2 regions of the Mesorhizobium sp. M1423 genome follow, and region 2 is predicted to be linked to the other one. Evidence: riboswitches for the same ligand, from Rfam matches in the RefSeq annotation. Region 2 holds a riboswitch; the other holds the start of a gene.

Region 1 (6,177 bases), on a different contig from region 2:
GGCTACCGCCTCACTGCCCTCCTCGTCTCGACGAAAGAGTTCGTTCGAATGATGCTTTTCCGTGGCTTTGCTCGCAAGTTTTCGTCAGCCAGCGCATGGCCTCCTCTTACGCTCGCTGGTCGTCAAGGCCCAGCCTAGCTGACAGTCCCCCCGCAGCCAAGCCGCTGGGCCCTCGACGTGGGGAACGAGCATTGGAGACGATGTCGCGCTTTCCGTTACAGCCCGAAGGCGGGTGACAGATGACCGTGTCAGCCTCTCCACCCCGAGCTACGATTTCACGCATTCGATCAGGCACAGCTCTCTCGGGCTAGCGCGCCAAGCATGAGTTAGCTCCCGAATGAGCAGGTGCCACCCAGTTCAGCTTCGGCCCTTGCGCGCGCAAAGTATTGGGCGAGATCGATCGGCAGTCCGGTCGGCAAATTGGGGCAGCGATGGCGAGAATGAATGCCAGGAACTTCCCTTCGGTGCCGCTTCGTCGATCTGTTTGCCGAGAAGACGCGCGCGCTGCGTGCCGTCCCCCATACCGCAGAGAACTCACTTCAGGTCACACACACACGACGCCACCGAGATCCTGCATCAGTTTTCTACTCCGACGCCGCCACGTCACCAAGATCAGCCGCGAGCGTGATCGCGGCTATCAAATCGGGATCGCGCGCCGGAGCGCTCTATGAGTGAGCCCCGAACGGCGCGGTTCTCCTCGAGCAATCCGGCTCGACGTAAGGCGGGCCATCCGTGCCGGCCTCGTGACTAAGAGACGGGCGAATGGCGGTTCCTGGACTCACCTTTTTGTCTGAAGTCGCTTCCTTTAGCCGGTGGCGGAGTTCTTGCTTCATGACTCCAGCACCGTTTAGAATCGGTTTTCGAAAAATTTGTCTTGTGGCATCAATTTTCATGGAATAGGATCATTTTTCATAGGTGTTGGCCCAACTGGACCAAAATTCGATGAAAGGATTCGCTTTTCATGCCTGCGGTGCAAGAGCACCAATTTTCAGGTCCTGTTACCGTTTTTCAGGAAATCCGCCTTCCTGAAACGGCGACCCCGGCCGGGTACAGCGCCCTGGTCGGAGCCTACAGGCTCGCCGTGCCCTTGCCCCGTAGGTTGTTCGCCACGGGCGAGCATCATCGCATTACCGAACGGGATGGCTGGCGGATCATGACCCCCCGCCACGCCCCAAATCCTACCCTCGAAGGCCACCTGACCTTTGCGCTCAAGTACGAGGGACTGGACCTTGCCGTCCTCAAGCGGCTGTTCCAAGTGACCGGTCCCGCGCCGATCGAGGCGCTGGTCCGTGAAAGCCCGACCGGCAGTTATGCCCGCCGCATCTGGTTTTTATATGAATGGCTGAGGGGCGCCCGTATCGATCTGCCGGACGCGGCGGCCGGACGATACATTCCGGTTGTCGATCCCGAGCTGCAGTGGCCCGGACCCGACAAGACCGCTTCGCGCTACCGCGTAAGGGACAATCTCCCCGGCACGCGTGAGTTCTGCCCTCTGGTGTTCCGCACCAAGATTCTCGAAAAATTCATCGGCCTTGAACTACCGCGGCGCGCGGAGGCAATCGTAGCGGACGTGCCGCGCGACCTTCTTGCTCGGACCGCCGCCTTTCTTTTGCTCAAAGACTCGCGATCAAGCTATGCGATCGAGGGCGAGCACCCGCCGCAAGATCGCATCCAGCGCTGGGGCCGCGCCATCGGCGAAGCCGGCCGCTGGCCGATCGATCGCGATGAGCTGCTGCGTCTGCAAAGAATTGTACTTGGCGACGCCCGTTTCGTAAGACTTGGCTTCCGAAAAGAAGGAGGTTTCGTCGGTGAGCATGACCGAGACAACGGCACGCCCTTGCCCGATCACATCAGCGCTCGGCCCGAGGACCTGCCGCGGCTAATCGATGGAATGGCGGCGTTCGATCAGGGCCCCGCGCAAAACCTTGATGCAGTCGTAGCCGCCGCAATCCTCGCCTTCGGCTTTGTCTACATTCACCCGTTCGAGGACGGAAACGGCCGCATTCACCGCTACCTAATCCACCACGTCCTTGCCATGCGCGGCTTCAATCCGCCGGGAGTGGTCTTTCCCGTCTCGGCCGCGATCCTGGACCAGATCAACGAGTACAGGGGCGTGCTCGAGAGCTATTCGCAGCGCCTTCTGCCGTTGGTGGAATGGGAACCGACGCCGCAATTCAACGTCCGGGTGCTGAATGACACCGGTGATTTCTACCGGTTCTTCGATGCAACCCCGCACGCCGAATTCCTCTATGCCTGCGTTCAGCGGACGATCGAACGGGACCTTCCCGAGGAAACCGCATTTCTGCAGCGCTACGATCAGTTCCGGCAGCAGGTGGACGCCTTTATTGACATGCCCGAGCGGTTGACCGATCTGCTCTTCCGTTTTCTTCACCAGAATGATGGACATCTATCGAACCGCGCGCGCGAAAAGGAATTCGCCACGCTGACCAGTGACGAGGCAGGAAGAATCGAGGCGATCTACGCGCAAACCTTTGGTGCCCATTGAAGGTGTGATCATCAGGATCGATTTTTAGTCCGACGGTTTGGGATTCCCTTGTCCCTGCCTTCATCTCCGAGGCTTGACTTGTCGCCGAGACATGCACGATTTTTTCCGCACGGTCTGACCGGCCGCCGATCAGCCGCGGCCAGAACGCGCTTGACAAACCGGAGCCGTCCCGTCCAACCTCACGCATTCACCAGGGGAGTCCCGGCAAGGGGCTGAGATACTGCTGGCTTTCGCGGCGCAGTGACCCGTTGAACCTGATCCAGTTCATACTGGCGTAGGGACGGTGCAAGCGCTTTGCGGGAGTTTACGCCCGAGGTCCTGTTTCGGCAGGTCGACAGAAGCGTCTTTTCATCCTTCCGGCACAGAACTGGGTCTCCAATGCAACGAGCAAAGGAGCCTCAAGATGAATGCCCTCACTCCCGCCGTCTCGACGGGACCGTTGCCTGCCTCACGGAAAATCCACAAGCCCGGTGCCATCCACCCGCAGATCAGGGTGCCGATGCGCGAAATCTCCGTCCATCCGACGGCCGGCGAGCCGCCCGTCACCGTCTACGATCCGTCCGGCCCATATACCGACCCGACTGTCGAAACCAGCATCGAAAAAGGCCTAGCCCGGCTTCGCCATGAATGGATTGCAGCACGCGGCGACGTTGAAGCCTATGACGGCCGCCATGTCCGGCCGGAAGACAATGGAGTTGCGGCGGGCGAGCGCCTGACACCGGAATTTCCCATTCGCAACCGGCCACTCAGGGCCAAGGCACGCAAGGCGGTGACCCAGCTTGGCTATGCGCGCGCCGGCATCATCACCCCCGAGATGGAGTTCGTCGCCATCCGCGAGAACCTCGGCCGTCAGATGTCGCGCGGCAAGCTGCAGCGCGACGGCGAAGCCTTCGGCGCGGCCATCCCCGATTTCGTAACGCCGGAGTTCGTGCGGGACGAGGTGGCGCGCGGACGGGCAATCATTCCCGCCAACATTAATCATCCCGAGAGCGAGCCGATGATCATCGGCCGCAATTTCCTGGTCAAGATCAACGCCAATATCGGCAATTCAGCGGTCACCTCCTCGATGGCCGAGGAAGTGGAAAAGATGGTGTGGGCGATCCGCTGGGGCGCCGACACGGTGATGGACCTGTCGACCGGTCGCAACATCCACAACATCCGCGAATGGATCGTGCGCAATGCGCCGGTGCCGATCGGCACGGTGCCGCTCTATCAGGCGCTGGAGAAGGTGGGCGGCATCGCCGAGGATCTGAGCTGGGAGGTCTATCGAGACACGCTGATCGAACAGGCCGAACAAGGCGTCGACTATTTCACCATCCACGCCGGCGTGCGGCTCCACTATATTCCGATGACTGTTGACCGGGTCACGGGCATCGTCTCGCGCGGTGGCTCGATCATGGCCAAATGGTGCCTGCACCATCACAGGGAGAGCTTTCTTTACGAGCATTTCGCGGAGATATGCGACATCTGCCGGGCCTATGACGTGTCCTTCTCGCTCGGTGACGGGCTTCGTCCGGGCTCCATCGCCGATGCCAATGATGCGGCGCAATTCGCCGAACTGGAAACGCTGGGCGAGCTGACGCAGATCGCCTGGGCCAAGGATTGCCAGGTGATGATCGAGGGGCCCGGCCACGTGCCGATGCACAAGATCAAACAGAACATGGACAAGCAGCTCGCTGTCTGCGGCGAGGCGCCGTTCTATACGCTTGGACCGCTGACCACCGACATTGCGCCGGGCTACGACCACATCACCTCAGGCATCGGCGCCGCCATGATCGGCTGGTTCGGCACGGCCATGCTCTGCTACGTCACGCCGAAGGAGCATCTCGGCCTTCCCGATCGCAACGACGTCAAGACCGGCGTGATCACCTACAAGATCGCGGCGCATGCCGCCGACCTGGCGAAGGGCCATCCGGCAGCGAAAGCCAGAGATGATGCCCTTTCCCGCGCGCGCTTCGAGTTTCGCTGGGAAGACCAGTTCAACCTGTCGCTCGATCCCGAAACCGCGCGGTCCTTCCACGACCAGACCTTGCCCAAGGAAGCGCATAAGGTGGCGCATTTCTGCTCGATGTGCGGGCCGAAATTCTGCTCCATGCGTATCTCCCACGACATCCGCGCCGAGGCACAGAAAGAAGGCATGGCGGCGATGGCGGCGAAATACCGTGAAGGCGGCGATCTCTACATGCCAGCTGACGAGACCGGCGCACCGCTCGTGCCGGAGGCGCACGAGCGACCATGAGGATGCTGGTAAAAGGGGCCGGCGTCGCCGGCCTCACCGCGGCCTTCGAACTCGCCGTCCGCGGCGCGACGGTCACAGTCGCCGAGACAAGACATGCCCTCGGCGGCAATGCGTCGTGGTTCGCCGGCGGCATGCTGGCGCCATGGTGCGAGTGTGAAAGCGCGGAGCAGCCGGTGCTGGATCTCGGACGTGACGCCGCCGACTGGTGGGATGCGGTACTGCCGGGTCAGGTGACACGGGCCGGAACACTGGTCGTGGCCGCGCCGCGTGATGCCGGTGAGCTTGACCGGTTCGCCAGTCGCACGTCAGGGCATCGGCGTGTCGATGAAGACGAAATTGCGCTCCTGGAACCCGACCTCGTCGGCCGCTTCCGGCGCGGATTGCTCTTCCCCGATGAGGCTCATCTCGACCCGCGTCAGGCGATGGCAGCACTTCATGACAAGCTTGCAGCCATGGGTGTCGAATTCCGCTTCGGCGCCGATGCCCGGCACATTTCCGGCTTCGATCGTCAGATCGATTGCACGGGGATGGCGGCAGAAGACGACGGGCTGCGCGGCGTTCGCGGCGAGATGCTGATCCTGCGCACGCCGGACATTTCGCTGTCACGCCCGGTCCGGCTGCTTCATCCGCGCTTTCCGCTCTACGTGGTACCGCGTACCGATCACCGTTTCATGGTTGGCGCGACGATGATCGAAAGCCAGTCCACAGAACCGGTCACGGCGCGTTCGATGATGGAGTTGCTCAGCGCCGCCTGCGCGCTCCATCCGGCATTCGGCGAGGCCGAGATCGTTGAGGCTGGTGTCGGCGTTCGTCCGGCCTTTCCAGACAACCTGCCGCGCATCGAAACAAGCGGAAACACCGTCGCGATCAACGGCCTCTATCGCCATGGCTTTCTGCTCGCCCCAGCCATGGCCCGCCAGGCGGCCGAACTGTTTTTTAATCAGGTCAGAACCAAGGAGCTTGCTCATGAAACTGATGGTCAACGGCGAGGCGCATGAGGTTGCCGCCACCACGCTGGCTGAGCTGCTTGCCGCGCTCGACTATGAGGGCGACTGGCTCGCCACCGCCGTCAACAGCGACCTCGTGCACAAAGCCAACCGGGCAGAATTCCGTTTAAGCGACGGCGACCGAATCGAAATCTTGTCGCCTATGCAGGGAGGTTAGAGCATGTTCGACTTTCTCGGGACGACGCTTCCTTCCCGCCTGCTTCTCGGCACGGCACAATATCCTTCGCCCGCCATCCTTGCCGATGCGGTCCAGGCATCGGGCACGTCGGTGGTGACCGTGTCCCTGCGGCGTGAGATGGCGGGCGGCAGGGCTGGCGAAAAATTCTGGTCGCTGATCCGCTCGCATGGCACAAGAATCCTGCCCAACACGGCCGGCTGCCACTCGGTCAAGGAAGCGGTCACAACCGCGAAAATGGCGCGTGAGG
Region 2 (6,177 bases):
CAGCAAGGGCAAATCACGGTCTAAGCCGGACCAGCTCCTGGCGGACCTAGCCACACTACCTCGACCATGGCAAGCAAGCGCCGCTTCGCCTTCCGCCGGTTTGACCATAAATTATGTCCGCTTCCGGGCAACATCTCGTGATCCAGCCGCAAACGGACCCGAGCCGATATAGCGTCGGAATGCCTCCGGTCCAGCCCCGACGAAAAAATCGGCCGCAGTGCCCGTCGCGGCAACCGTGCCACCATCCAGGAAAACCATGTTTTGCCCGATACGGCGCGCATCGTCCGGCTGGTGCGTGACGAATAGCACCGTCATGCGCTGCTCCGAATGGACGTCGGCGACCAGGTCGAGCATGTCGTCGCGCAGTGCCGGTCCGAGCGAAGCGAACGGCTCGTCGAGCAACAACACCGGCCGGTCGCGCACCAGGACCCGAGCGAGCGCGACGCGCTGCCGCTCACCGCCGGAGAGTTCGCGCGGCAGCCGGCTTTCCTTGCCGGCAAGGCCGACGCGCTTCAGCGCTGCGGCGATTGCGGCGCGGTCAGCCTCGCTCAGCATGAGCGAAGGCGAGCGGCCGAGCCCGACATTCTGCTCGAGGGACAGATGGGCAAACAGGTTGTTTTCCTGGAACACCATCGATACCGGCCGCGCTGATGGCGGCGCAGTGCTGACGTCGGCGCCGCCGATGAGCACGCGGCCTGACCGCGGCGCCTCGAAACCGGCCACCAGATTGAGCAGCGTCGACTTTCCCGAACCGCTCGGCCCCATGATGGCGGTGATTTCCGACGCCGGGAAATCGACATCGAATATAAGCGGCGTTTCACCATAGCTGAACGAGACATTATCGAGCCGCACGGCCGCGCCTTTTTCGACCGAAATCGACCGTTCCGGGCTGATCGGCATCATGATTTCTCCCTCCTTCCCAGCCAGTCCGCGGTCAGCACAAGCGCCAGGCAGACAAGGCCGAGCAGCAGCGCCAGGCCGGCCGCATCCTCGGTGCGGTAGCTGCCCATGCGCGCCAGCAACAGATAGGGCAATGTCTGCACGGAATCGCTGCCGAACAGCGCAATGACGCCGAGATCACCGAGCGACAGCGCCATGGCGAAGGCGAAGCCGGTGGCGAGCGGCCGCCGCAGCGACGGCCAGTCGACCAGACGCAACCGGTTCCAGCCCGAGATGCCAAGCTGTGCACAGAGCCGTTCGTGGCGTTCGCTCGCCGCGTCATAGGCGGGGCGGATGGCGCGGATGGCGAACGGCATCGCCATCACCGCATTGACCACAACCACCATGACAGGGGCGATCGCAAAGACATCGCTGACGCTGCGCAGGAGCAGGAACCAGCCGGCACCGATGACGATGGGCGGCACCACCAGGACGAACCCCGCACCGGTGTCGGCCAGGTGTTCGAGCAGCGTCCGCCTGCCGGTCCGCCGGGTGAGCGCCAGCGCCCGGCGCGCCATAACCAGCGACAGCGACAACGCCAAGGAGAGCAGCGCCGATAGGAGGGAGAGCACGGCACTGGTCGCCGTCGCTTGCCGCACCGCGCTCTCGCCGGCCAGGCGGCCGAGATCGGCGCCAAGCCCGGCCGACAGCGTAGCCGCCATCGGTCCGGCGACAAACAGCAGTGCCAGCCCGATCACCAGTGCGTTCAGCACGGTCTCGGCCGCACCGGCTGAAAAATACCGGCGCGGGGCTACCGGCAGATTGGCGTCGCCGGTCATATTGGCGCCAAGCCGCGTTAGTGCCAGCACGACGACGAAGGTCAGGGCAATCTGCAACAAGGTCAGCGTCACCGCCCGCGCCGGGTCGAAGTCGAAACGCAGCGCCTGGTATATGGCAACCTCCAGCGTCGTCGCGCGCGGCCCGCCGCCGAGCGTAAGCACGATGGTGAAGGAGGTGATGCACAGCATGAAAACGAGCCCGGCAACGCCCGGCAGGGCCGCACGCAACGCCGGCCATTCGATCAGCCGGAAGGCCGGCGCAGCACCCATGCCAAGCTGGCTCGCCAGCCGCCATTGGTTAGCCGGCACCGTCTGCAACGCTTCCAGGAACAGTCGCGTTGCCAGCGGCAGGTTGAAAAAGACGTGGGCGACGAGAATACCCGATAGGCCATAGATGCCGGGCCAGTTCTGGCCGCCAATCGCACCGAGCAAGCCGGCGAAATACCCGGCGCGGCCATAGAGTGCCAAGACACCGAGTGCGGCAACAATGGCCGGCAGCGCCAGCGGCACGGCGAAAAGCTGCAGGACAAAGCCTCGCCCGAAAAACTGTGGATGCCGCGACAGCGCGCGCGCGACGAACAGCGCCGGTGCGACGGAGAGCAGGGTCGACAACAGAGCCTGCCAGAGCGTGAAGCGGGCAACACGGAGGAGATAGGAATCAAAGGCGGAGGCGGCGCCCGACAGGTCGCGCATGGCTTCGACGACGAGCCCGGCGAATGCCCCGCCGATCAGCAGCGCGATGGCGGCGAGCGCGACGATACCGGCAGCGACGCGGGTATCCGATGATGGCGCGCGTTGCACGCTAGACCACCAGATTCGAGATTCTTAGCGAGGATTGCGTTCCTTCGCGCGCCCCTCTGTCCTGCCGGACATCTCCCCCACATGGGGAGAGATTGGCAGGTTCAGCGCTCCGCTCATTCCGGCAATGTCGGAGATTGGCGAAAGCCGGCATGACGGCCAATCTCCCTCCTTGTGGGGGAGATGTCCGGCAGGACAGAGGGGGGCGCCGTAGGGCGATCATCTTTCTATCCGAGCTACTTGCTCATCACCGCCAGCCACTCGTCGACCCAGGCCTTGCGATTTGCGGCGACCTCTTCCGAGCTGAACAGCAAGGTTTTGGTCGGTTTGACGAGCTTGTCGAACGCCGGATTGAGCGGCTTGTCAGTTTTGCCGGCCGGGAACATCCAGTTGGTTTCGGGAATGACGTCCTGGAATTTCGGCCCGGTCATAAAGGCGATGAACTTTTCCGCCAGCGGGTTCTTCGCGCCCTTGGTGGTGATCCCAGCGACCTCGATCTGCAGATATTCGCCTTCCTCGAAGGACGCCGCCTGGTAGCGCGAGGTGTTTTCGGCAACCATGTGGTAGGCTGGCGAAGTGGTATAGGACAGCACCATCGGCGCCTCACCCTTGGTGAACAGGCCGTAGGCCTCGCTCCAGCCCGGCGTCACCGTCAGCACCTTTGCCTTGAGTTTGGCCCAGGCTTCCGGCGCCTTGTCGCCATAGACCGACTTGACCCACAACAGCAGGCCAAGGCCCGGCGTCGAGGTGCGTGGATCCTGGATGACGATTTTGTCGCCGGCATCGCCCTCGACCAATTCCCTGAGGCTCTTCGGCGGGCTCTTCAGTTTTTCGCTATCGTAGACGACAGCGAAATAGCCATAGTCGAACGGCACGAAGATATCGTCGCGCCAGCCGCCCGGCACACTGACGTCCGTCACGGCGCCATGCGGCGAAAACAGGCCGGTTGCCTTGGCGTCCGCCGTCAAATTGGTATCGAGGCCAAGCACGATATCGGCCTTGGTCACGGCCCCTTCCAGCTTCACACGGTTGAGCAGTGCCACGCCGTCGGCGACCGAGACGAATTCGACGACGCAGCTGCACTCGGCCTCGAAGGCCTTCTTCACCGCCGGTCCCGGACCCCAATCGGCGGTGAAGCTTTCATAGGTATAGACGGTCAGCTTATCCTGTGCCGATGCCTGCCCCGGTTGGGCAAGCGCGGATGCCGCAAGCAGGATAATCGAGACAAGAGAGTGGAAAAAACTGCGCATCGGCGCCTCCTTCGTTCGCGTTGAAAGGAATTGAGGCGTCGGGCTGTCCGAAACGTCTAATCCCTCCGCCGGTACAAACCGGATCAGGTTCAGCGGGTTGGCAGTCTTGCCTCTCAGCCGGTCCGCGAAGATCGCGTCCGGCACCCCGTTAGAGCGTTTCGACACATAGGCCCGGCCGAAGTGCTGCGCAAGCGGAAGTTTGCCGGGCATCCAAAGCGCGGCGTCCTGTTTCATCTGCCGTTTCATCTTCCGTTTCCGGGGCAGGGCTGGTAAGGGCCACGAGATATGAGCACATTCACCATCCTGCTTGGCGGCGATCTCATCCGCACGCCGCTGCTCGACCGCCAGGTCGAAGGCTCCCGCGTCATCGCTGCCGATGCCGGTATCGGCCATGCCCTTATGCTGGGCCTGATGCCGGAACTCTGGGTCGGCGATTTCGATTCCGTGCCTGCCGATTTGCCGGAGGATCTGGCCGCCGTGCCACGGCAGGTGTTTCCCGCCGAAAAGGACAAGACAGACGGTGAACTCGCTATCGCCGCCGCGCTCGAACGCGGTGCGACCAGCCTTGTGCTCGCAGGCGCCTTCGGCGGCAAACGCACCGACCACATCTTCCTGCATTTGGCGCTCAGCGTCCGGCTGGCGGAAGGCGGAACGGAAGTGCTTTTGACCAGCGGCGCACAGGAAGGCATTCCTTTGCTGCCTGGAAAGACTGGCTTCGATTATGTCGACGGTACGCTGTTTTCGGTGCTCGGCTTTTCGGATCTCGCCGGCCTGACAGTCACCGGCGCCAAATGGCCGCTCGCCCATGTCGAGGTTGCCTTCGGCTCGTCGCTGACCATTTCCAACGAGGTCAAGGGCCGGCTGGAAATCGCGCTGGCCAGCGGCCGCGCGCTGCTGCTCGCGCATCCTTTTCCCCTACCTGAAAGCTGACATGGCGCCGCCGCTTCTCAATCTCGACGGGATAAAGCTGACCTTTGGCGGCGCGCCGCTGCTCGACGGTGCCGCCCTGACGGCGTCAGCTGGCGACAAGATCGCCCTGGTCGGGCGCAACGGCTCTGGCAAGTCGACGCTCCTCAAGATCGCTGCCGGGCTGATCGAACCGCAGGACGGCGAAGTCTTCCGCCAGCCTTCGGCGACGGTGCGCTATTTGCCGCAAATGCCCGACATGGACGGTTTTGCGACCGTTCGCGCCTATGTCGAGGCGGGGCTCGGGCCCGCCGATGATCCCTACCGCGCCACCTATCTGATGGAGCATCTCGGCCTGACCGGCGAGGAACGGCCGAACGACCTCTCCGGGGGCGAGGCGCGGCGCGCGGCACTCGCCCGCGTCATGGCGCCCGAGCCCGACATTCTTCTCCTCGATGAACCGACCAATCATCTTGACCTTTCGGTTATCGAATGGCTGGAGGAGGAGCTTGCCCGCACCTCCTCGGCCCTGGTCGTCATCTCGCATGACCGCCGTTTTCTCGAACGCGTGTCACGCGCCACAATTTGGCTCGACCGCGGCCAGACCCGCCGTCTCGATAAGGGCTTTGCCTATTTCGAGGAATGGCGCGACACGGTGTTGGAGGAGGAAGAGCGCGAGCAGCACAAGCTCGGCCGCCAGATCGTGCGCGAGGAGCACTGGCTGCGCTATGGCGTGACGGCAAGGCGCAAGCGCAACATGCGCCGGCTCGGTGAGTTGCAGACCATGCGCCAGCGCTTTCGCGGTCATCGTGGCGCCGAGGGTGCGGCGACGATGACAGCCAGCGACGCCGCCGAATCCGGCAAGCTGGTGATTGAGGCCAAGAACATCGAGAAGAGCTTTGGCGATCTGACCGTGGTCAAGGGATTCTCGACACGCATCCAGCGCGGCGATCGCGTCGGTCTGGTCGGGCCGAACGGCGCCGGCAAGACGACGCTATTGAAGATGCTGACCGGCGAATTGAAGCCGGACGCAGGCACGGTGCGGCTCGGCACCAACCTGGAGATCGCCACGCTCGACCAGAAGCGCGAGGCCGTCGATCCGCAGGAGACACTGGCGCAGTATCTCACCGACGGACGCGGCGAGAACCTTGTCATCAATGGCGAGCAGCGCCACGTCGTGTCCTACATGAAGGACTTCCTGTTCAAGCCGGAACAGGCGCGCACGCCGGTGCGCGAGCTTTCGGGCGGCGAGCGGGCACGGCTGATCCTCGCCCGCGTTTTGGCGCGGCCGGCAAACCTGCTTGTGCTCGACGAGCCGACCAACGATCTCGACATGGAGACGCTGGAGCTGCTGCAGGAACTGGTCGCCGGCTTTGCCGGCACGGTGATCCTGGTCAGCCACGATCGCGATTTCCTCGACCGCACGGTGACCAGCATCATCGCGCCGGATGGCGACGGCCGCTGGATCGAATATGCCGGCGGCTATTCCGATATGCTGGCGCAGC

Evidence for each region. A riboswitch is a leader RNA that binds a small molecule or an ion and turns the genes downstream of it on or off. The one in region 2 is predicted to bind thiamine pyrophosphate.
Region 1: linked by a shared signal. The riboswitch ahead of thiC (phosphomethylpyrimidine synthase ThiC) and the one ahead of thiB (thiamine ABC transporter substrate binding subunit) in region 2 are both predicted to bind thiamine pyrophosphate.

The regions. Positions count from the first base shown of each region.
Region 1 covers NZ_JAMYKU010000004.1:123,098-129,274, forward strand. Annotated here, with positions in the region: gene NKG95_RS07170 (Fic family protein) at 962-2,506, shown strand; TPP riboswitch at 2,689-2,805, shown strand; gene thiC (phosphomethylpyrimidine synthase ThiC) at 2,910-4,745, shown strand; gene thiO (glycine oxidase ThiO) at 4,742-5,743, shown strand; gene thiS (sulfur carrier protein ThiS) at 5,712-5,909, shown strand; gene NKG95_RS07190 (thiazole synthase) at 5,913-6,177, shown strand, end outside.
Region 2 covers NZ_JAMYKU010000001.1:363,923-370,099, reverse strand. Annotated here, with positions in the region: gene thiQ (thiamine ABC transporter ATP-binding protein) at 112-903, opposite strand; gene thiP (thiamine/thiamine pyrophosphate ABC transporter permease) at 900-2,519, opposite strand; gene thiB (thiamine ABC transporter substrate binding subunit) at 2,753-3,766, opposite strand; TPP riboswitch at 3,810-3,924, opposite strand; gene NKG95_RS01870 (thiamine diphosphokinase) at 4,052-4,696, shown strand; gene NKG95_RS01865 (ABC-F family ATP-binding cassette domain-containing protein) at 4,698-6,177, shown strand, end outside.